Regions from separate parts of the Mycolicibacterium pulveris genome, predicted to be linked through region 2. Evidence: predicted binding sites of a transcription regulator. Region 2 holds the regulator's gene; the other holds the start of a gene.

Region 1 (11,619 bases), 3.0 Mb from region 2:
CGCAACGAATACAGCCTCGGCCTTGACTTGCGCCACCCCGACGGTGCCGAGGTGTTCGCACGTCTGGTCGCCGAGTCCGACGCGGTATTCGCCAACTTCAAACCGGGAACGCTTGCCTCGCTTGGGTTCTCCTATGACCGGCTGAAGGAGTTCAATCCCGCCGTCGTGCTTGCCGAGAGCAGCGCGTTCGGGGCGACCGGTCCGTGGAGCGCGCAAATGGGGTACGGCCCGCTGGTGCGGGCCACCACCGGCGTCACGTGGCTGTGGACATCGCCCGACGCCGGGCCCGGCGAATTCTATGACGCCACGACCATCTTTCCCGACCACGTCTCGGCGCGGATCACCGCGATCGCCGCGCTGGCCGCGCTGGTCCAGCGCCGCGCCACCGGAAGCGGTGCGCACGTGCATATTTCGCAGGCCGAAGCCGCGGTCAACCAGTTGGCGACGGCATACGTCACCGAAGCCGCCAGGGCCGCGGGCCTGCCGGTGGCCGGAGACACCGCGGAGCACGGCGTGTATCCGTGCGCGGGCGACGACGAATGGTGCGTGATCTCGATCCGCTCCGATGAGGATCGGAACGCGCTGGCCGCCGTCGTCGGCGACACCGACCTGGCCTCGTGGACGGCGGCGCGCGACAAGACCGACGTCGCGAACACGTTGCAGCAGGCGGGTATTGCCGCGGCACCGATGAACCGGGCCGTCGACGTGCTGGACGATCCGCAGGTGCGGTTCCGCGACACCTACACCGACATGGTGCATCCGTTGTTCGACGCCGCGATGCCGACCGAGACGCGTCCCGCGCCGTATACCAACATCGCGCCGACGGAATTGCGGCCCGCGCCGATGCCCGGTGAGCACACCCGCGAAATCTGCCAGAAGGTACTCGGTTTGACCGCCGAGGACATCGATCGGCTGATCGCGCAGGGCGCGCTGTTCGCACACCAAGGAAGGCCATGATGGACCCCAGGACACCCGTGCTGATCGGCTACGGCCAAGTGAACCAGCGCGACGAGAACCCCACGGTCGAGCCGGTCGACCTGATGGCGGCGGCGGCCCGTGACGCGGCCGACCCCCGCGTGCTGGCGGCCGTCGACTCGGTGCGCGTGGTGAACCTGCTGTCCTGGCGGTATCGCGACCCCGGTCTGCTTGTCGCCCAGCGCATCGGCGCGACCGATGCCCGCACGCGATACACCGGCATCGGCGGCAACGTGCCGCAGTCGCTGGTCAACCAGGCCTGCCTGGACATCCAGCGCGGACGCGCCGACGTGGTGCTGATCACCGGCGCCGAGACCTGGCGCACCCGGTCGCGGCTGCGCGCCGCGGGCAAGAAGCCGGCGTGGACGAGCCAGGACGAGTCGGTACCCGTCGCCGAGGGCGCCGACGAGCATGTGCCGATGGCCGGGCCTGCGGAGATTCGGATCAAGCTGGACCGCCCGGCCTTCGTCTACCCGATGTTCGAACAGGCGCTGCGGATCGCCGGCGGGGAGACACCCGAAAAGCACCGGCGCCGCATCGGCGAACTGTGGGCTCAGTTCTCGGCGGTCGCCGCGCGCAACCCCAACGCCTGGAGCCGCGAACAACGCTCGGCCGAGGCGATCTGGCAGCCGGCGCCCGACAACCGGATGATCAGCTGGCCCTACACCAAGCTGATGAACTCCAACAACATGGTCGATCAGGGGGCGGCGCTGATCCTCGCCTCCGCGGACAAGGCGAAACATCTGCAGATCCCCACCGAGCGCTGGGTGTTCCCGTGGGCGGGCACCGACGCGCACGACACCTACGCCATCGGCGAACGCGCGGAGTTTCACACCTCGCCGGCGATCCGCATCGCCGGACGACGCGTGCTGGCATTGGCCGACACCGGGATCGACGACCTCGACGCGATCGACGTGTACTCGTGCTTCCCGTCGGCGGTGCAGGTGGCCGCCAACGAGTTGGGGCTCCCGCTCGGCGACCCCGACCGCCCGCTCACGGTGACCGGCGGGCTCACGTTCGCCGGTGGTCCGTGGAACAACTACGTCACCCATTCGATCGCCACCATGGCGCAGCACCTGGCGGCAAATCCCGGCCAGCGTGGCCTGATCACCGCCAACGGCGGCTACCTCACCAAGCACAGCTTCGGGGTGTACGGCACGCGGCCGCCGGAACACGGATTCCGTTGGGAAGACGTGCAATCGGATGTGGACCGCGAGCCGATCCGGACGGCGGCCGTCGAATGGGAGGGGGTGGGCACCGTCGAGTCGTGGACCACACCATTCAACCGCGACGGGGAACCCGATAAGGCGTTTCTCGCGGTCCGCACGCCCGATGATGCGCGGGTGCTCGCGGTCGTCACCGACTCCTCGGAGGCCGCCGCGACGGTCCACGACGACATCGCGGGCGCCAAGGTGCAGGTGAACTCCGACGGCACCGCGACACTGCGGTGAGAGCCTAGGGCGCCTCGGGAGGGACCTCGGTGTAGCGCGGAACGAATTCCTGCGCCGAGAACGTGAACCCCTTACCGCTGGATTCACTCATGCAGGACACTCCGGACTCCTGCACGTTACAGCGAAATCCGGCCGCCGCCAGGATCCTGTTGAAGTCCAAACGCTTGGCCTCGCTACCCGGATCCGTTGCGGTCAAAGAGAACTCCGGTTCATCGAGCACGACGAAGTGGGCGTCACCCGCCCGCTCGATCACCACCGCGTTGGGGGTGCTGTCCACACCCGACGCGTCGGGTACCGAGGTGGGTGCGCCGGAGATGCCCATGCCCGAGGCCCATCCGGTCGCCGACTGACAGCCGGCCTTCACGCGCGGCACGATCGCACACGCCCACCGCCCGCTCGGGGTGGTGAAGTAGTAGACCGCCGCCTGCTGCGGATGGGCGACGTAGTCGAACGCGTTCACCAGATGCTTGCTGCTCGGCGGCTTCGGCGGTGCCGCTGACGTGCTCGCCCGCGTGGTCGGCGGCGGTTCGTCGGTGTTGACGATGCGTTCTCCCGAACAGCCCGCACCAGCGATCGCGAGCGCCGTCGCCACTGAAAGAAACCGTAAACCGTTGTGCGCCACCACGCTCACTGAGCGCCGATCCGCTCCGGGTCGATGGGCTCCCGGACTGAGATCAACGCCTTGATGTCGTCGAGCCCCTCCCAGATGTTGACGTTCATCCCGGCGACCACCCGGCTGTCCCCGTCGAACCAGAACGCCGTGAACTCGCGGGCGGCGACATCGCCGCGGTAGGCCACCCGCGCGTAATCCGGCGCGTAGCCGACGTATTCCATCCCGAGGTCGTACTGATCGGTGAAAAAGTAGGGCAGGTCGGCGTATTCGGCGGGCCTGCCGAGGATCGCGTCGGCGGCCACGGCTGGTTGCTTGAGCGCGTTCGCCCAGTGTTCGACGCGGATCCGCGTGCCCAACAGCGGGTGCTCGGCGGCCGCGATGTCCCCGACGGCGTAGATGTCCGGGTCGCTGGTGCGCAACGAGGAATCGACCTGCACTCCGCCGTCGGCGATCGCCAACCCGGCGGCCTCGGCCAGCGCGGTGTTGGGTGTGGCACCGACCGCGATCAACACCCGGTCGGCGCCGACGGTCGAGCCGTCGCTCAACTTCAGCCCGGTCGCGGCGCCGTCGGCGGTGGTGATCTCTTCGACCGTCGTCGACAGCCGCAGGTCCACGTCGTGTTCGCGATGCAGGTTGGCGAACACCTCGCCGAGTTCCCGCCCGGGCGCCGCCTGCAGCGGCATCTCGGCGGTCTCGACCACGGTGACCGACGCGCCGAGCTCGCGCGCATTGGCGGCCACCTCGAGGCCGATCCATCCGGCACCGACGATGGCCAGCGAAACGCCCTCTTTCAGCGTCGATTTCAGCGTCTCCGCGTCGTCGATGGTGCGCAGATAGTGCACACCGGACGAATGGGCGCCGGGGATCGGCAGTGTGCGGGGGCGCGATCCGGTGGCCAGCACCAGCTTGTCGTAGCGCACCGACTCCCCGTCGGGCAGCGCGACGGTGTGCGCGCCGGGGTCGATGCCCGTCACTTCGGTGCCCAGCTGCAGTTCGACGTGGTGGTCGCGATACCACGCCGCGGAGGCGACGGTGAAGTCGCTGAGCGTCTTCTTGCCCGCCAGAAACTCCTTGGACAGCGGCGGCCGCTCGTAGGGTAGGTGGTCCTCGGCCGTGAACAATACGATGTGACCGTCAAAATCTTTGTCGCGCAGGGCTTCTGCGGCCTTAGCTGCCGCGAGGCCGCCGCCGACGATGACCATCGTGGACGACGTTGTCATGCTTCTGCAGCTTACTCGCGGTGAACCAGCACGGGGGAGTCGGTGTCATTGGTTGGCGCTGTCAGCTGTTTGAGCACGCGCGCGTTGCGGATGGCGTGGCCACCCAGATCGTTGTTGAAGTAGACGAGAACCCGGTTGCCCGCGGCGTCCCAGCCCAGCATGCGGTCGGCCCAGCGCCGCAGCTCGTCGTCGGGATAGGAGCCGGCATACATCGAGCTCTGCTCGGGACCGTGCATCCGCACGTAGACCAACTCGCTCGTCACGCGCGGCACGCAGCGCAGCCCCGCGCCGCTCATCACCACATACGCGGCGCGATGCCGTTCCAGCAGCCCATAGACGACGGGGTCGTCCCAGGAGGGGTGACGTAGCTCCATCGCCACCGGAATCCGGTCGGGCATGAGCCGCAGGAAGTTGTCGAGCAGTGCGTCGTCGCGCTCCAACTGCGGATGGGTCTGCACCAGCAGCGCCTCGCTGCGGTCGTCCAACGCCGTCCAGCACCGCTCGAACCGCTCGATCCACGGCTCGGGGTCCCGGAGCCGCCGGTAGTGCGTCAGCCCCCGCTGGGCCTTGACCGACATGGTGAAACCGCACGGCAGCCGTTCACGCCAGCCGGCGAACGTGGTGTCCTTGGGCCAGCGGTAGAAGCTGGCGTTGAGCTCGACGGTGTCGAACTCCTCGGTGTAGCGGGCCAGCCTCTTGGCCACCGGCGTGCCGGGCGGGTACAGCACATCGTTCCAGTGCGGATAGGACCACCCCGAGGTGCCGATGCGAATCATCGCGACGACGAAACCTTTTCGCGCAGCTCGTCGTCCAGCGACACCCGCACCAGCGCGGCGGCCAGATTCGCGGCCGCCCGCGGCGCCAGCTCGGCCAGGTCGCCGGCCTTGTCCGGCAAGCCCAGGTCGCGCGCGGCGCCAAGGGCACGTTTGTCGAAGTAGGGCCGCGCCCACGTCCAGGCGTCCTGCACCTCGCGCAGAAAGATGTCGGCTCCGGTGTCGCCGATGCCCTTGAACTGCTTGAGCAGGCCGGCCGCGGCGCGCGCGTCGCCGTCGGCCTCGACCGCCAACCGCCGCAGGTCACCGCCGTATCGGTCGCGGACCGTCTCGGCGATGTCGGTGAGCCGGGTTGCCGAGCTTTCGTCGTAGCGCACGTAGTGGGCGCGCCCGAACGCACGGATCATGTCCTGGCGGTCGGCATCGAGCACCGCATCGGGTGTGCGCAGCCCGGCCTCGAACAGTTCCCGCGCCGCTTGCACCGCGATCGCGGCGTCGATGGGTTTGCTGGCCAGCATGCACAGCACCAGCAGTTCAAACAGCGGCATCGGCTGGTCCTCGAGCCGGATCCCGGCCTCCTCGGCATAGGTGGTTCCGGCCTGTTCCAACAGGCTTTCGACCAACCGCTTGCGGTCAGAGGTGCTCATCGGCGCTGACGTACCCGCGCCCGAGGGGCGGCAAACCCCTGCGGGCGCGGGTGTCCGGTCAGGCCGCGGCCGTCGCGCCGGTGTCCGCGGCGGGCACCAGCGCCTGGGCGACGATCTCTGCGACGTCGGTCATCAACTTGACCTCGAGCGACTCGAGCACGTCGGCCGGGACGTCGTCCAGGTCGGCCTCGTTGCGCTGCGGGATGAAAACCGTTGACAACCCGGCTCGTTGCGCGGCAAGCAGCTTCTGCTTGACGCCGCCGATCGGCAACACCCGGCCGTTGAGCGTGACCTCACCGGTCATGCCGACGTCCGAGCGCACCTGGCGTCCGGTGGCCATCGACACCAACGCGGTGACCATCGTGACACCGGCCGACGGCCCGTCCTTCGGCACCGCGCCCGCGGGCACGTGCAGGTGAATCCGCCGCTCCAGCGTCTTCGGGTCGACGCCCAACTGGTCGGCATGCGACCGCACGTAGGACAGCGCGATCTGCGCCGATTCCTTCATCACGTCGCCCAGCTGACCGGTCAGCCGCAGGTCCGGTTCCCCATCGGTGCCGTTGGCCTCGATGTAGAGCACATCGCCGCCCATCCCCGTCACCGCCAGGCCGGTGGCCACCCCCGGCACCGCCGTGCGCTCGGCCGACTCGGGCAGGAACCGCGGACGGCCAAGGTACTCAACGAGATCGGGCTCGTCGATCACGACCGGACCGGGCTCGGTGGCCAGCTTGGTCGCGACCTTGCGCATCATCTTGGCCAGCAGCCGCTCGAACTGGCGCACACCCGGCTCGCGGGTGTAGTCGGCCGCGATCTTGCGCAGCGCGGCCTCGGTCACCGTGACCTCTTCCTCGGTCAGCGCCGCCCGTTCCCGCTGCCTGGGCAGCAGGAAGTCCTTCGCGATGGCGAGCTTGTCGTCGGCCGTGTAGCCGTCGATCTCCACCAGCTCCATCCGGTCCAGCAGCGCCGACGGGATGTTCTCCACCACGTTGGCAGTGGCCAGGAACACCACGTCCGACAGGTCCAGATCCAGGTCCAGGTAGTGGTCGCGGAACGTGTGGTTCTGCGCCGGGTCCAAGACCTCCAGCAGCGCCGCCGCGGGATCCCCGCGGAAGTCGGAGCCGACCTTGTCGATCTCGTCGAGCAGCACGACGGGGTTCATCGAACCCGCTTCGCCGATGGCCCGCACGATGCGCCCGGGCAGGGCGCCGACGTAGGTCCGCCGGTGGCCGCGGATCTCGGCCTCGTCGCGCACGCCGCCGAGCGCGACGCGAACGAACTTGCGGCCCAGGGCCCGTGCCACGCTCTCTCCCAGCGAGGTCTTACCCACCCCGGGCGGGCCGGCCAACACCATCACCGCGCCCGAACCGCGACCGCCGACAACCTGCATGCCGCGCTGGGCACGACGCGCCCGCACGGCCAGATACTCGACGATGCGGTCCTTGACGTCCTCCAACCCGTGGTGGTCGGCGTCGAGAATCTCGCGCGCGGCCGTCAGGTCGGTGCTGTCCTCGGTCGTGACGTTCCACGGCAGGTCCAGCACGGTGTCCAGCCAGGTGCGGATCCAGCCGCTCTCCGGGCTCTGATCGCTGGCCCGTTCCAGCTTGCCGACCTCGCGCAGCGCGGCCTCGCGAACCTTCTCGGGCAGGTCGGCGGCCTCGACGCGGCTGCGGTAGTCGTCCGACCCGTCGGGTTCGTCCTCGCCCAGTTCCTTGCGGATCGCGGCGAGCTGCTGACGCAGCAGGAATTCCTTCTGCTGCTTCTCCATGCCCTCGCGGACGTCCTCGGCGATCTTGTCGGTCACCTCGACCTCGGCCAGGTGCTCACCCGTCCACTCGATCAGCAGCTTGAGCCGCTCGGCGACATCGGGGGTCTCCAGCAGCTGACGCTTCTGCACTCGCGTCAGGTACGAGGCGTAGCCGGCGGTGTCGGCCAGCGCCGACGGGTCGGTCAGCTGGTTGACGAAGTCGATGATCTGCCAGGCTTCCCGACGCTGCAGCATCGCCAGCAACAGCTTCTTGTACTCGGCGGCCAGGGTGCGGATCTCGTCGGTCGGCTCGGGCTCGACGACCTCGGTCACCTCGACCCACAACGCGGCACCGGGACCGCTGGCACCAGCGCCGATCTGCGCACGGCTCTTGCCGCGCACCACCGCGGCGGTGCCGCCACCCCCGGCGATGCGGCCGACCTGCACGATCGAGGCCAGCACACCGTACGAGGGGTAGCGGTCTTCCAACCGCGGGGCGATCAACAGTTCGCCCGACTCGCTGGCCTGTGCGGCATCCACCGCAGCCCGCGCGGCGTCGTCGAGTTCGATGGGCACGACCATCGACGGCAGCACGATCGGGTCGCTCAGGAACAACACCGGCACTGATTTGGCTTCAGCCATCAATTCCTCCAAAGTTCAGTCTGATCGACTCAACCTTGGCGGACAGGTGTTTGTTCCCCGGCGCGCGTCCACTTTCGTTCGCCAGATCTACACACTCGGGAAACGAGCCGCCGCGACGCGGAAACCCGCCCCCACACAAAGGCAGGGAGCCTGCCGTTCGGGGGTTACGGCAGGCTCCCTGTGTGGGGTGGTTCAGACGGCGCCAGAGGCTCCAAGCACCCGCTGGATATCGGGCTTCATCTGCTCGAGCTGCTGACCCCAGTAGCCCCAGCTGTGCGTGCCCTGCGGCGGGAAGTTGAACACACCGTTGGTGCCACCTGCGGCGATGTAGTTGTCGCGGAAGGTGATGTTGGTGCGCAACGTGAACCCTTCGAGGAACTGCGCTGCCATCAGGTTCTGCCCCGCAATACCGGCGTCCAGGTCGGACGGGGTGCCGGTGCCGCAGTAGATCCAGATGCGGGTGTTGTTGGCCACCAGCTGGCCGATGTTGACCATCGGGTCATTGCGCTTCCACGCGGGGTCCGTCGACGGGCCCCACATGCTCTCGGCGTTGAATCCGCCCGCATCCTGCATCGCCAGCCCGATCAGCATCGGCCACCAACCCTCGGAAGGGTTGAGGAAGCCCGACAGCGACGCGGCGTAGATGAACTTCTGCGGGTGGTAGATCGCATACGTCAGCGCGGTGCTGCCGGCCATCGAGATGCCGACCACCGCGTTGCCGTTCTGCGACACGCCCCGGTTGGCCTCCAACCAGGCGGGAAGCTCCTGCGTCAGGAACGTCTCCCACTTGTAGGTGTAGTCCTGGCCGTTGCCCTGCGACGGCTGATACCAGTCGGTGTAGAAGCTGGACTGGCCCCCGACCGGCATCACCACCGACAGCCCCGACTGGTAGTACCACTCGAATGCCGGGGTGTTGATGTCCCAGCCGTTGTAGTCGTCCTGGGCGCGCAGGCCGTCGAGCAGGTATACGGCGTGCGGGCCGCCGCCCTGGAACTGCACCCGGATGTTGCGGTTCATCGCGGCGGAGAACACGTCCAGATACTCGACGGGCAGACCCGGGCGGGAGAACGCGTTAGCGGTCGCCGAACCCCCGACGACGCCGACCAGGCCGGGCATCGCGGCCGCCGCCACGGCGGTCACCGCCAAGCGGCGCAACAGTTTCGTTCTGGTACCTCGGTACCTCTTGAAGAACTTCATAACGGCAACCAACCCACCTTTCATCGCTTGTTTCACAAAGCAATTGCCGTCGCTTTCCTGCGTTATGAAACACGCATGGCCGGCGGGTAGAGGCGCGCAACACTCGGTTGCCACATCGCGGTTGGCTAACGATTCCGACTCGGCGCGGACTCAAGAAGCGCCGAAACACCGCGTGACCTGTGAGAAAACAGTGACTGCGGTGGTTACCGGTGCCGTCCGGTGCCGCCACGCGCGAACCGGTGCAGCTGGGTCACGTGGTGCGGCCCGAGCTCGTCGAGCGAGGTCACCCCTAGCAACCGCATCGTGCGGCTGACCTGGGATGACAGGATTTCGACGGCCCGTGCGACGCCGGCTTCGCCGCCGGCCATCAGACCGTAGAGGTAGGCGCGGCCGACCAGGGTGAAGCGGGCACCCAGCGCTATCGCGGCGACGACGTCGGCTCCCGACATGATCCCGGTGTCCAGCAAAACCTCCGTCTCCGTGCCGAGCTCGCGCGCGACGTCGGGGAGCAGATGAAACGGCACCGGAGCACGGTCGAGCTGGCGGCCGCCGTGGTTGGACAGCACGATTCCGTCGACGCCGAGTTCAACGACCGCCCTGGCGTCCTCGATGGTCTGGATCCCCTTGACCACCAGCCGATTCGGCCATTGTTTCTTGATCCAGACCAGGTCCTCGAACGTGACGGTCGGGTCGAACATCGTGTCCAGGTACTCGGCGACCGTGCCGGGCCAGCGGTCCAGCGACGCGAAAGCCAGCGGTTCGGTGCTCAGCAGGTCAAACCACCAGCGGGCCCGGGGCAGCGCGTCCAGGACCGTGCGCAGGGTCAGGGTGGGCGGGATCGACATGCCGTTACGGCTGTCTCGAAGCCGGGCCCCCGCCACCGGGACGTCGACCGTCACCAGCAGCGTGTCGTAGCCCGCGGCCGCCGCCCGCTCCACCAGGGCCATCGACCGGTCCCGGTCCTTCCACATGTACAGCTGAAACCAGTTGCGGCCGTAGGGATTGGCCGCCTTGACATCCTCGATGGACGCGGTGCCCAGGGTCGATAACGCAAACGGGATACCCGCCTGTGCTGCGACGCGGGCGCCTGCGATCTCGCCTTCGGTGTGCATGAGGCGGGTGAAACCGGTCGGGGCGATGCCGAACGGTTGGGCGACGGCGTCCCCCAGCACGGTGCGGCTGGTGTCGATCGTGGCGACGTTCCGCAAAATGGTCGGGTGAAACTCGATGTCGCGGAACGCTTGTCGAGCCCGGGCGAGCGACAGCTCGTCCTCTGCGGCGCCGTCGGTGTAATCGAACGCGGCCCTGGGGGTGCGCCGCTTGGCGATTCGGCGGAGGTCCTCGATGGTGAAAGCGGCCTGCAGCCGGCGCTCGGTGCGGTTGAACGTGGGCTTGCGAAACCGCAGCAGCGGAGCCAGCTCACTGGGCCGGGGCACGCGCCGCTTGACCGCGATCACGCCTAGACCTCCGGTTCCACGACCAGCCAGCCATGCGGCGCGACCTCGGTCTCGGTCACCGTGTCGGCCGGACGCGCACCCGATGCCGCGACGATCTGCCCGCTGGCGCGGCCGAGCCCGGGCAGCGACAGCGGCATCGGCGCATCGTCGATGTTCAGCGCGACCACCAACGCGTTTGTCCCGTCGCCGGTTTCATAGATGTACTGGCGGTTTGTCAGATGCAACGCCGACGTGCGCGTGGTGTGCAGCCACGGGTGCCGCCTGCGCAGGCCGATCAGGTGCTGGTGCAACCGCAACACGTCGTGCCGCCGATCGTCGGGCGACGGCGGGGCGCCGAACGCCGGGCGGACCGCGTCATCGCCGCCGAACCGCTCTTCTTTGACACCGAGGTAGCCGAACTCGTCGCCGGCGTACACGCTGGGCGTGCCGCCGGTCGTGAACAGGACGACCAGCGCGTGCTCGAGGTGCCCGGTGTCGTTGAGCCGGCTGGCGATGCGGGTGACGTCGTGGTTGCCGACGAACGTCATCGGCACGAACGCGTCGAGAAACTCGTTGTGGCGCACCAGCGCCCAGTCCAGCTCGTGGAAGTTGCCGTCGACCAGGCTGCTCCAGACGGCCTTCCACAGCTCGTACTGGGTCACCGAGTCGAAGCCTGCCGCGCCGACGCGTGCGGCATAGTCACCGTGGATGACCTCCCCGACGAACCAGGCGTCCGGGAACGCGGCACGGACCCGGGGGAGCACCGCGGCCCAGAACCGTTCGGGAACCGCGTAGGCGGCGTCCAGGCGCCACCCGTCGGCGCCGCGGCCGAGCCAGTGCGTCATGACGTCGACGGTGTAGGAGACGACCTCGGGATTGTCGTGGTCGAGGGCGATCAGGTCGCCGTGCCCTTCGAAGGTG
Region 2 (11,619 bases):
CAGGGTGACCCACGAGTCGGTCGGACCGGGCAAACCGTCACCGCTCATCGCGAGGCAGTGATCTGACCGGAAGAACGCCGAGTAACCAAGTTGCTCGGCGGCGAGGGCGACGGCGAGTTGATCGGCGTAGGAGGCGCCTTGCTGGGGTTCGACGAAGACCCGAAAGCTCGACAGTGAGTTCACGGACGCCAGCGTAGAGCCAGGTAGTGGCGCAGCTCACGTCGACGGCGTATTTGGTAACGATTTGATAACGCTGCGGCCGGGCGATCGGGCGCGGCGTGTCCTCGTGTTTGCGCAGGGTTGCGCGGTGAATTCGAAGTTCTGCTCGCCTATCGGGCCGGTCGGGGCGCTTGATCGGCTAGTGAGGCTGGCTTACGGTCGGCAACACCGAAGATCTGAACTAGCGATGGTCGACAACTGCTCGGTGGTGACTGCTAACTAAGTTATGTCCGCTCTGAACTCTGCCCCGGATCCGTGGGCCGATTCCCTACGCGCGCCGGTGGCTGCAGATGCGCTCGCAATGCACCAATTAGTTGCTGCGACCGGTGTACTTGACCTCAACTCGTCGTACGCGTACCTGTTGATGGCGACGGATTTCGCGGACACCTCGATCGTGGCGGATCGGGACGGCGAACTGTGCGGGCTCATCACCGGCTATCACCCGCCGGCCCGACCGGATGTGTTGTTCGTCTGGCAGGTGGCGGTTTCCGACTCCGCTCGTGGGCAGGGTCTGGCCAGCGCAATGCTCGATGCGCTGGTGTACCGCGTGCGGCGCGACCGCTTTGGTCACCCCGTCACCGTGGAGACCACGGTGGCCCCGAGCAACACGGCGTCCCGGGCGTTTTTCGGAGCGTTCGCCCGGCGCCACGGGGTGCCGTTGGCCGAGAGTCCGCATTTCAGCTCCGCGCTCCTTTCCGCGGCGGGGGAGCACGAGGACGAGCCGCTGTTGCGGATCGGCCCGATCACGGCAGCGCTAACCGCATGAAATGACCGAAACCGTAAATTGATTGATCGAAACTGAGGATTGACTGCATGTCGCTGGCAATAATGGCCCCCCTGTCCGAAGCCGACCTTCCCGAGGTTTATGCCTCGGTGGAATCCGAGGTGCGAAGCTACTGCCGCGGCTGGCCGGCCGTGATGGAGAGCGCCCAGGGATCCTGGGTCACCGACACCTCGGGCCGGAGGTATCTCGACTTCTTCGCCGGCGCAGGGGCTTTGAACTACGGACACAACAACCCGGCTCTGAAGCGCCCGCTTCTCGAGTATTTGGCGTCCGACGGGATCGTGCATTCCCTGGATGTCGCCACGAGCGCGAAGACGGAGTTCCTGCAGGCCTTCGAACGCCAGATCCTGCGGCCGCGTGGGCTGGACTACAAGGTGCAGTTCCCGGGCCCGACCGGCGCCAACTCGGTCGAGGCGGCGCTGAAACTGGCCAGGAAGGTGACCGGCCGCGAGTCGATCATCAGCTTCACCAACGCTTTTCACGGGATGACGTTGGGTGCGCTCTCGGTGACCGGCAACTCGATGAAGCGCGCGGGCGCGGGCATACCACTCGTGCACGCCACCCCGATGCCGTACGACAACTACTTCGACGGTGTCACCGAGGACTTCCACTGGTTCGAGCGGGTTCTCGACGACTCCGGCAGCGGGCTCAACCGGCCTGCCGCGGTCATCGTCGAAACCGTGCAGGGCGAAGGCGGACTCAACGTCGCCCGTATCGAGTGGTTGCAGGCGCTGGAGAAGCTGTGCCACAAGCGCGACATCCTGCTGATCGTCGACGACGTCCAAATGGGTTGCGGCCGAACGGGTCCCTTCTTCAGCTTCGAGGAGGCCGGCATCGTGCCCGACATCGTGACGCTGTCGAAGTCGATCAGCGGTTACGGGTTGCCGATGGCGCTGACGTTGTTCCGTCGTGATTTGGACGTCTGGGCACCCGGCGAGCACAACGGCACCTTCCGCGGCCACAACCCGGCATTCATCACCGCGACCCAGGCGATCAAAACCTATTGGCAGAGTTCCGATTTCACCGACGCCACGGTGGGCAAGGGCGAGTTCATGCGGGCCCGCCTCGAGGAGATCGCGGCCGAGCACGACGGCGTCTCCGCGCGCGGTCGCGGAATGGCGCAGGGGCTGAAGTTCGAGGCCACCGAGCTGGCGTCGCAGGTCTGCCGTGCCGCATTCGACCGCGGTGCGCTGATGGAGACCAGCGGCCCCTCGGACGAGGTGGTGAAGCTGCTGCCGCCGCTCACCGCCTCGCGTGACGAGCTCGAGACCGGCCTTGACATCCTCGCCGAGGCCGTCACCGCGACGGTCTCCGCATAGAAAGTGATCCACCATGATTGTGCGCACTACCGCCGAGATCACCGGCACCGAACGCGATGTCGCCGACGGCGCGTGGCGGTCCAAACGGATCATCCTCGCCGGTGACGGTGTGGGATTCTCGTTTCACGAGACGACCATCAGGCCGAACTCGGTCAGCGAGTTCCACTACCAACACCACGTCGAGGCCGTCTGGGTCGTCGAAGGCAGGGGCTCGGTGACGAACCTCGAGACCGGTGAGACGTGGCCGCTGGGCCCGGGCACGATGTACCTGCTCGACGGCCACGAACGGCACCGGGTCACCTGCGACGAGCAGCTTCGCATGCTGTGTGTCTTCAACCCCCCGGTGACCGGTACCGAGGTCCACGACGAGACCGGCGCTTATCCGCCGCCACAGATAGCATGAGTGCAGTCACGATGCCCCGCGTACACGATCCGTATCCGACGCGGCTGGGCCACGCGATCGCACCGATCCCCCGTGCCGAGCCGACGGTGTGGGGCGGCCCGCACGACGGTCCGCTGAGCCAGGCTGAGCTGGACGGCTACGAGCAGGCGGGCTATTTGATCCGGCCCGGCACGCTCGGCGAGGACTGGCTGCCGCCGCTGCGTCATGAGCTCGAGCGCATGGGCGCCGAACTGGACCGCGACGACCCGCGGGTGATCTATGAACCCGGCGGCAGCATCCGGTCGGTGTTCGAGCCGCATCTGATCAGCGACCTCGTCGCCGAGGTGGTCGGGTTGGAGACGGTGATCCCGGTGGCGCGGCAGCTGCTCGGCAGCGACGTCTACATCCACCAGGCCCGCATCAACCTCATGCCGGGGTTCACCGGCACCGGGTTCTACTGGCATTCGGACTTCGAAACCTGGCATGCCGAGGACGGGATGCCCGCCATGCGTGCCGTCTCGTGTTCGATCGCGTTGACGGACAATTACCCGTACAACGGTCCGCTGATGGTCTTGCCGGGATCACACCGGGTGTTCTATCCGTGCGTCGGCGCCACCCCGGACAACCACCACACCTCCTCGCTGGTGCGGCAGGAGACCGGTGTGCCCGATCACGACACGCTGACCAAGGCCGCCGGCGAATACGGCATCGAGCAGTTGACCGGACCCGCCGGCACGGCGATCTGGTTCGACTCGAACCTGCTGCACGGTTCCGGGTCGAATATCACGCCGCTGCCGCGGTCGAACGTCTTCCTGGTGTTCAACTCAATCGAGAACGCGCTCACCGAGCCGTTCGCGGCGCCGCGCCCGCGGCCCGAGTACCTGGCCGCGCGCACGGCCGAGCCGTTCGGGGTGAACCCGCCGCCGGTGAGCTAGGACGGCGGCGCTCGCTCAGGCCCAGCGCACCATTTCGCGGCCGGGGTGCGCGTCATGCCACGCCTGGATCGCGGCGTCCCATTGGTCGCCGTCCAGCGAGGTCAGCGCGGCAGGGAAGAGCCCGTCCTCTTCCTTTCGGGTGTGCTCGAACAGGTTCTCCACCGCGTCGCGGATGGCTTGCTGGCCGTCGGCGTCGGCGATGTCCACGGTGGCGAGCAGGTGTTCGAGTTCGCGGTGCTCGCGCACGAGCGGTTCGATGTGCTCGGCGAACAGCTCGTCGGCGGCCATGACCGCGAACAGCCCGTTCTCCTCGCCCTTGAAGTGCGATTGCAGCTCCTCGGCCATCGCGTTCAATCGGTCCCGTGCGGTCGGCAAGTCACCGCGGTCGATCGCGCGGACCGCCTCGCCGCCGAGGTTGAGGACATGGGCGTGCTCACTGATGTAGTCACGGATCAGCGGCATATCCCGGCAACCGCAGTATTGGCACATGCCTCAATGCTAGGAACAGGGCCGCGAAGCCGACGCTATGGTCGATTCGCGGCAGGTGAAGCCGCCATTGCGTCGGTTTCGAGCAGGAGCCAGGCTCATCCCGGGAACAAACCTGCGGCAGATGCCGTTGACCGGGTCGACAGTTGAGTGACATAGGCTCAAGTCTGGTTTGACATGACAGGGTTGGTCGGAGCAGTCTTGAGTGCGGTGCACTCAGACCCCTAGCAGGACTATCTCAGGAGGCAGAACTATGGCTCGTGCGGTCGGAATCGACCTCGGGACCACCAACTCCGTCGTCGCGGTCTTGGAAGGTGGCGACCCCGTCGTCGTCGCGAACTCCGAGGGCTCCCGCACCACGCCGTCCGTCGTCGCGTTCGCTCGCAACGGCGAGGTGCTGGTCGGCCAGCCCGCCAAGAACCAGGCGGTGACCAACGTCGACCGGACCATCAGATCGGTGAAGCGCCATATGGGCTCCGACTGGTCGGTGGAGATCGACGACAAGAAGTACACCGCGCCGGAAATCAGCGCGCGGGTGCTGATGAAACTCAAGCGTGACGCCGAGGCGTACCTGGGCGAGGACATCACCGACGCGGTGATCACCGTGCCCGCCTACTTCAACGACGCCCAGCGGCAGGCCACCAAGGACGCCGGCCAGATCGCCGGCCTCAACGTGCTTCGCATCGTCAACGAACCCACCGCTGCGGCGCTGGCCTACGGGCTGGACAAGGGCGAGAAGGAACAGACGATCCTGGTCTTCGACCTCGGTGGCGGCACGTTCGACGTCTCGCTGCTGGAGATCGGTGAGGGCGTCGTCGAGGTCCGCGCCACCAGCGGTGACAACCACCTCGGTGGCGACGACTGGGACGATCGCATCGTCGAATGGCTCGTCGAGAAGTTCAAGGGCACCTCCGGCATCGACCTGACCAAGGACAAGATGGCGATGCAGCGGCTGCGTGAGGCCGCGGAGAAGGCCAAGATCGAGCTGAGCTCGAGCCAGCAGACGTCGATCAACCTGCCCTACATCACCGTCGACGCGGACAAGAACCCGCTGTTCCTCGACGAACAGCTGAGCCGCGCCGAGTTCCAGCGCATCACTCAGGATCTGCTGGACAGGGCCCGCAAGCCGTTCCAGTCGGTGATCAAGGACGCCGGTATCTCGGTGTCCGACATCGACCACGTCGTGCTGGTCGGCGGTTCGACCCGGATGCCCGCGGTGTCCGACCTGGTCAAGGAGATGACCGGCGGCAAGGAACCCAACAAGGGCGTCAACCCGGACGAGGTTGTCGCGGTGGGCGCCGCGCTGCAGGCCGGTGTGCTCAAGGGCGAGGTGAAAGACGTTCTGCTGCTGGATGTTACGCCGCTGTCGCTTGGTATCGAGACCAAGGGCGGCGTGATGACCAAGCTGATCGAGCGCAACACCACGATCCCGACCAAGCGGTCGGAGACGTTCACCACCGCCGACGACAACCAGCCGTCGGTGCAGATTCAGGTCTATCAGGGTGAGCGTGAGATCGCCGCGCACAACAAGCTGCTCGGCAGCTTCGAGCTGACCGGTATCCCGCCGGCTCCGCGCGGTGTGCCCCAGATCGAGGTGACGTTCGACATCGACGCCAACGGCATCGTGCACGTCACCGCCAAGGACAAGGGCACCGGCAAGGAGAACACCATCCGCATCCAGGAGGGTTCGGGCATCTCCAAGGAGGAGATCGACCGGATGATCAAGGATGCCGAGGCGCATGCCGAGGAGGACCGCAAGCGGCGCGAGGAGGCCGACGTCCGCAACCAGGCCGAGTCGCTGGTGTACCAGACGGAGAAGTTCGTCAAGGAACAGCGCGAGGCCGAAGGCGGGTCCAAGGTCCCCGAGGACACCTTGAGCAAGGTCGACGGCGCGATCGCCGACGCGAAGAAGGCGCTGGAAGGCACCGATATCGCCGCGATCAAGTCCGCGATGGAGAAGCTCGGCGTCGAAAGCCAGGCACTCGGCCAGGCGATCTACGAGGCGACCCAGGCCGCACAGGCCGCCGGCGGCGGTGCCGCCGAAGGCGGCGCCACGGGCTCGTCGGCCGACGACGTGGTGGACGCCGAGGTTGTCGATGATGACCAGGAGAACAAGTGAGCCAGAACGATTCGCACGAGCCGGTGACCGTCACCGACAAGCGGCGTATCGACCCCGAAACTGGTGAAGTTCGTGAACAGGCGACCGGGCCGGCCCCCAGCGGGCCGGCGCCGGAAGCCGGGGGTTCGCCGGAGGAACTCACCGAGCTGAAGTCGACGCTGCAACGCGTCAAGGCCGAGTACGACAACTACCGCAAGCGCACGCTGCGGGACCAGCAGGTCATCGCCGAGCGGTCCAAGGCCGCCGTCCTCACCGAGCTGCTGCCGGTGCTCGACGACCTCGACCGGGCGCGCAGCCACGGTGATCTGGAGTCGGGACCGTTCAAGGTGGTCGCTGACAAGCTGATCGGCATCTTCGAGGGCCTTGGCCTTTCGGGATTCGGTGAGGAGGGCGAGGAGTTCGACCCCGAGCTGCACGAGGCCGTTCAGCATGAGGGCGACGGCACACATCCCATCGTCGGAAACGTGATGCGGCGCGGCTACAAGGTGGGCGATCTCGTGCTGCGGCACGCCATGGTCGGTGTCGTCGACACCGTCCCCGATGGGGCCGACACGGCGGATAAGGACGACGAATCGGCGGAGAACCCCGCAGAATCCTAGAGAGAAGGACGCGACAAACGGTGAGGAGGTGACGCGACATGGCTCAACGTGAATGGGTCGAGAAGGACTTCTACGCCGAGCTCGGCGTCTCCTCTGACGCCAGCGAACAGGAGATCAAGCGGGCGGCGCGAAAGCTGCTCGCGGAGAACCATCCCGACCGCAACCCGGGCAACCCGGCGGCCGAGGAACGGTACAAGGCCGTCTCGGAAGCCAAGGAGGTGCTGACCGACCCGGTCAAACGGAAGGAATACGACGAGACCCGACGGCTTTTCGCCAACGGCGGTTTCGGTCGCAGCCGGTTCGGTGGCGGTGGTTTCGGCGGATTCGCTTCCGACGGCGTCGAGTTCAACCTGAACGACTTGTTCGATGCCGCCGGCCAGACCGGCGGCGCGAACATCGGTGACCTGTTCGGCGGTCTGTTCGGACGCGGTGCGCAGACCCGGCCGAGCCGGCCGCGGCGGGGCAACGACTTGGAAACCGAGACGGAGCTGTCGTTCCTCGAGGCGACCAAGGGTGTCGCGATGCCGTTGCGCCTCACCAGCCCTGCGCCGTGCACGAATTGCCATGGCAGCGGCGCACGCCCGGGCACCAGCCCGAAGGTGTGTCCGAACTGCAATGGGGCCGGTGTGATCAGCCGCAACCAGGGAGCGTTCGGCTTTTCCGAGCCGTGCACCGAATGCCGGGGCAGCGGCTCGATCATCGAGCACCCGTGTCAGGAGTGCAAGGGCACGGGCGTCACCACCCGTACCCGTACGATCAACGTCCGGATTCCGCCGGGCGTCGAGGACGGCCAGCGAATCAGGTTGCCCGGTCAGGGCGAAGCGGGACTACGCGGTGCACCGTCGGGGGACCTGTATGTGACCGTCCATGTCCGCCCGGACAAGGTGTTCGGCCGCAAGGGCGACGACCTGACCGTCACCGTGCCGGTGAGCTTCCACGAACTGGCATTGGGCACAACGCTTTCGGTGCCGACGCTGGACGGCAGGGTCGGCGTGCGGGTGCCGAAGGGGACGTCTGACGGACGGATCCTGCGGGTGCGCGGACGTGGGGTGCCCAAACGCTCGGGTGGCCATGGCGACCTGCTCGTCACCGTCAAGGTGGCGGTGCCGCCGAACCTGCCGCCCGAGGCGGTGGAGGCGCTGGAGGCATACGCAAAGGCCGAGCGCGCCAGCGGATTCGACCCGCGGGCGGGATGGGCAGGTGCGTGATGGCGGCCAAGCGTTCCAGCAACGAAGCCCGCACGTTCCTGATCTCTGTGGCGGCCGAGTTGGCGGGCATGCACGCGCAGACGCTGCGCACCTACGACCGGCTCGGTCTGGTGCGTCCGCAGCGCACGCCCGGCGGCGGCAGGCGTTATTCGCAGCATGACGTGGAGCTGTTGCGGGAGGTGCAGCGGCTGTCTCAGGACGAGGGTGTGAACCTCGCGGGGATCAAACGCATCATCGAGTTGACCAACCAGGTCGAGGCGCTGCAAGCGCGGGTCAAGGAGTTGACCCGCGAGGTCGAGGAATTGCGGGCGCAGCCACGGCCCAAGAGCACCGCGCTGGTGGTGTGGCAGCCGCGCAACCAGCGCTAGCGGTGGCGATAGCCCGAGCGCCTGGCGCACTGGCTGGGAGCCGCAAGGTGCGCGATTGCATCGAGTACTTGGCGGCCCACCGACGAGTGGTACTCGCGCAGGTACTTCTCCCGACGCGGGTCATCCTCTGCCAGGTGGTGGGTCAGCGGGTGCTCGGTGCTCCAGACGGCGTGCTGCGCGGCTGCACCCACAGCAACCGCGAAGTCATCGTCGTCCATTTGTTCTATGTCCCACAACATAGCCGTCCCCCCAGACGTACTCCTGCAATATGACCCCTGCGCCTGATTCCCCCGAATTTTCGCCAACGTCATTTTCTGAGCAGGTTGCTTAACTTGTTACTGTACACATCTTCGGTCGATCGATGGAGGCAAAACGCCGACACAAGTTGTCGACTACTTGGGCGGCTCCGTATTGGTGTTATCAGCTAAACACATTGATTGACAACGGATTTGACGCTACCCACGGGGGAAAGTCTCAGAAGTTGGACTGCATCGAAATCGAGTAGGACGCGAATAGGCACCTGAACGTTCATCGACGACGTCCAGGCCGGATAACTGCGCCGGATATTTGTCCGGCTAGAAATCAGCCTGGCTTACTCAGCCGACTGCCGTCCAATGTCGTTTATCGGATAGTCTGCGAGACGATCGACAAGTAGTTCACTGTGGGCAAACAGTGTCGCGAGCGCACCTGCTCGGCGGCCGCATCGGGGTTCGCGGGACTGCTACGGCGTGAAGGCGAGGACGTCGCCTACCACTCGGAGAGAACCCACCGGATGACGTCGATCATGAAAGTGAGCAGGACAGGCGGGGTTCCCGTGCTGCCGGGGCAGGTCCCTAAGCCGAGCACACAGCTCCCACCGGCGCCAGGCTGTCCGGGAATGCGGATATCGAATGCCAGGGCGTCGCCGCCGCTTCCGCCGCTAGCGCGCAGCCCCAAAAGACCACCGGTGCCGCCGTCGCCGCCCCGGCCACCGATTGCCGCTCCGGGAATACCGGTTGCATCGGCCAGCAGGGAGTACGCCGTGCCGCCGTTACCGCCCTGGCCGCCGGAGCCTAGGCCGTTCCCGGTGCCGCCGTTGCCGCCGTTACCGCCGATTGCCCGCATCGGATCACCGTTGGTGCCGAAAAGCAGCGCGAAGACGTCGAAAAGAGCGCTGGTGGGAGGGTACTCGAAGTTGAGTGCGAGGCCGCCGTGCCCGCCGTTGCCGCCGGCACCGCCCTGTAGGCCGTTGCCGCCGTCACCACCGTCACCGCCCTTCACGGCCCCGGGTAGGAAGATCCCGTTGAAGTATCCGACCCCGAAGCTGAGGACCTGACCACCTTTGCCGCCGTCACCACCGGGTCCGCCGTCGCCGCCCCGGCCGCCGTTGCCGCCATTGCCGCTGAACAACCCGCCGTTGCCGCCGGCCCCCCCGGTGCCGCCGGGCCCGCGCGCGGTCCCGGTCAGATTGCTGCCGCCGTCGCCGCCCCGTCCGCCGTTGCCGCCGTTGCCAAAGAGAAACGCGGACCCGCCGGCCCCGCCGTTACCGCCGGAGGGGGCGATCACCGGGAACGTGCCGCCGGATGCGCCGTCGCCGCCGTTGCCGCCGTTGCCGATGAACCCCGCGGCGCCGCCGTTACCGCCGGCCTGGCCGGAGCCTGGGGGTGGGGAGTAGCCGTTGCCACCGTTGCCGAACAGCCAGCCACCGGGCTTGCCGTCCGGGCTGTCCGCGGTCCCGTCGGCTCCGTGGCCGATGATCTGGCGCCCGCGCCATTCGTTGTTGACGACCGCGACGACGAACTCCCAGGGGATCCAAAATTCGTTTACCGGTATCAGGATCGGGAAGTCGAGGATGCCGAGCGGCGCGACGGCGGCCTGGACCTGGGAGAGAAGGGAAAGCGCCACGCCGGGAAGCGAGAGCAGGAAGTCGATTTCGCCTGCCATCGGGGTGACTTCCGCGGCTGCGGCGACGGCGGTCGGTGGCTCGGAGGCTGGCGCCCCAAGCTGAGAAGCCGTCTCGTCGACCAGGGTTTCCAGATCGACGGTGGTGACCTCCGGCTCCGACGTGCCTGGCGGGACAACCTCCTCGGCGAGGTCATCCGTCACAGGAGCTTCGGGGACGGAGTCGTCCTCTACGGGATCTTCCGGCGGGGGGTTCGCGATGACGTCCTCGTTGGTGGCGTCGCCCGTGTCGTCGCCGTCGTCGTCGGTGATGTCTTCGATGACGTCCTCGTCGGTGAGGTCGTCGTCGGCTCCGTCCTCGTCGATGACTTCGTCGGCGTCGGTGAGGTCGGCGTCGGTGAGGTCGTCGTCGGTGAGGTCGTCGTCGGTGAGGTCGTCGGTGAGGTCGTCGGTGAGGTCACCGTCGCTGTTCGTGCCGGTCGCTCCGAAAGTGGCTCTAGGCGCGCTGGGGCTTTCGGCACCGGTGCTGCTGTCGCTCGCGGCGGAGCTGTCGGGTTTGCTGTCGCTTGTAGCGGCGGAATCGTCACTCGCGGTGTCGGCTTGGGCGACCCCGGTTCCGACGGCCAGTCCGGCGCAAACGCCGAGGGCGACCGCCCCCGTTCCGAGCCATAGGCTGACGTCACTGCGACGTTGCTGCTGACGGTGGCGGCCGGCGCGGCGTTTTGCCTTCCTCTTCGCCTTCTTGGTGGCGCAATGTCTCGCAGCCATTCAGAGCACTGTACCTGCTAGTTTGCATTCGCAAGCCGAGTTGCGGGCCCTAATTGACGTTATGTTTTATTTGCTGGTGACGCCTTGACGGCGTTTCGTCGTTCCTCCACCCGCAGGGCCGCTATGCGGTGTCGATCGCTAAGGAGCCGTCATGCCGGCGGTTCCTCGGTTCTCGAGCTTGACGTAGTTCGCCAGCATCTCGTCGGCGTCGGCCGGGACATAGCCGGTGGCCTCGATCTTGGCCAGGTCGAGAACACTGTTGGCCGGGCGCGGCGCAACCGGGCCTTCGACCTTCCCGAAGTACACGGCCGAGGCCACCCCGGTCACCCGCTTCGGATCGTGACCGGCCAGTGAGAACGTGCGTTGCGCGATGTCTGCCCACGAACCGACTGATCCCGCGCAACTCACGTTGTAGGTGCCGTAGGGTGCGTCCGTTTCGGTGAGGTGCCGGATCGCTCGGGCCAGTTCCGAGGTGAAGGTCAAGCGTCCGAACTGATCGTTGACCACGGACGGGTTCACGTCGCTGTTGGCCAACGACAACATGGTCCGTA

The links. The regulator HspR, encoded in region 2, represses chaperone genes until heat shock. The targets are predictions, from matches to a motif close to ANNTGAGTNNNNNNNACTCANNT.
Region 1: the regulator HspR is predicted to act here: its motif matches at 8,078-8,100, upstream of lon (endopeptidase La).

Annotation. Positions count from the first base shown of each region.
Region 1 covers NZ_AP022599.1:4,833,614-4,845,232, reverse strand. Annotated here, with positions in the region: gene G6N28_RS23485 (CaiB/BaiF CoA-transferase family protein) at 1-957, shown strand, start outside; gene G6N28_RS23480 (acetyl-CoA acetyltransferase) at 957-2,426, shown strand; gene G6N28_RS23475 (hypothetical protein) at 2,431-3,018, opposite strand; gene G6N28_RS23470 (NAD(P)/FAD-dependent oxidoreductase) at 3,054-4,259, opposite strand; gene G6N28_RS23465 (DUF72 domain-containing protein) at 4,271-5,035, opposite strand; gene G6N28_RS23460 (HhH-GDP family DNA glycosylase) at 5,032-5,679, opposite strand; gene lon (endopeptidase La) at 5,738-8,065, opposite strand; gene G6N28_RS23450 (esterase family protein) at 8,258-9,262, opposite strand; gene G6N28_RS23445 (alpha-hydroxy acid oxidase) at 9,466-10,716, opposite strand; gene G6N28_RS23440 (alpha-amylase family protein) at 10,722-11,619, opposite strand, start outside.
Region 2 covers NZ_AP022599.1:1,872,862-1,884,480, reverse strand. Annotated here, with positions in the region: gene G6N28_RS09165 (LLM class F420-dependent oxidoreductase) at 1-183, opposite strand, end outside; gene ectA (diaminobutyrate acetyltransferase) at 446-985, shown strand; gene ectB (diaminobutyrate--2-oxoglutarate transaminase) at 1,033-2,322, shown strand; gene G6N28_RS09150 (ectoine synthase) at 2,336-2,725, shown strand; gene thpD (ectoine hydroxylase) at 2,737-3,639, shown strand; gene G6N28_RS09140 (hemerythrin domain-containing protein) at 3,655-4,128, opposite strand; gene dnaK (molecular chaperone DnaK) at 4,379-6,244, shown strand; gene grpE (nucleotide exchange factor GrpE) at 6,241-6,843, shown strand; gene dnaJ (molecular chaperone DnaJ) at 6,882-8,051, shown strand; gene G6N28_RS09120 (heat shock protein transcriptional repressor HspR) at 8,051-8,419, shown strand; gene G6N28_RS09115 (hypothetical protein) at 8,416-8,658, opposite strand; gene G6N28_RS27270 (PGRS repeat-containing protein) at 9,167-11,068, opposite strand; gene G6N28_RS09105 (sugar nucleotide-binding protein) at 11,207-11,619, opposite strand, start outside.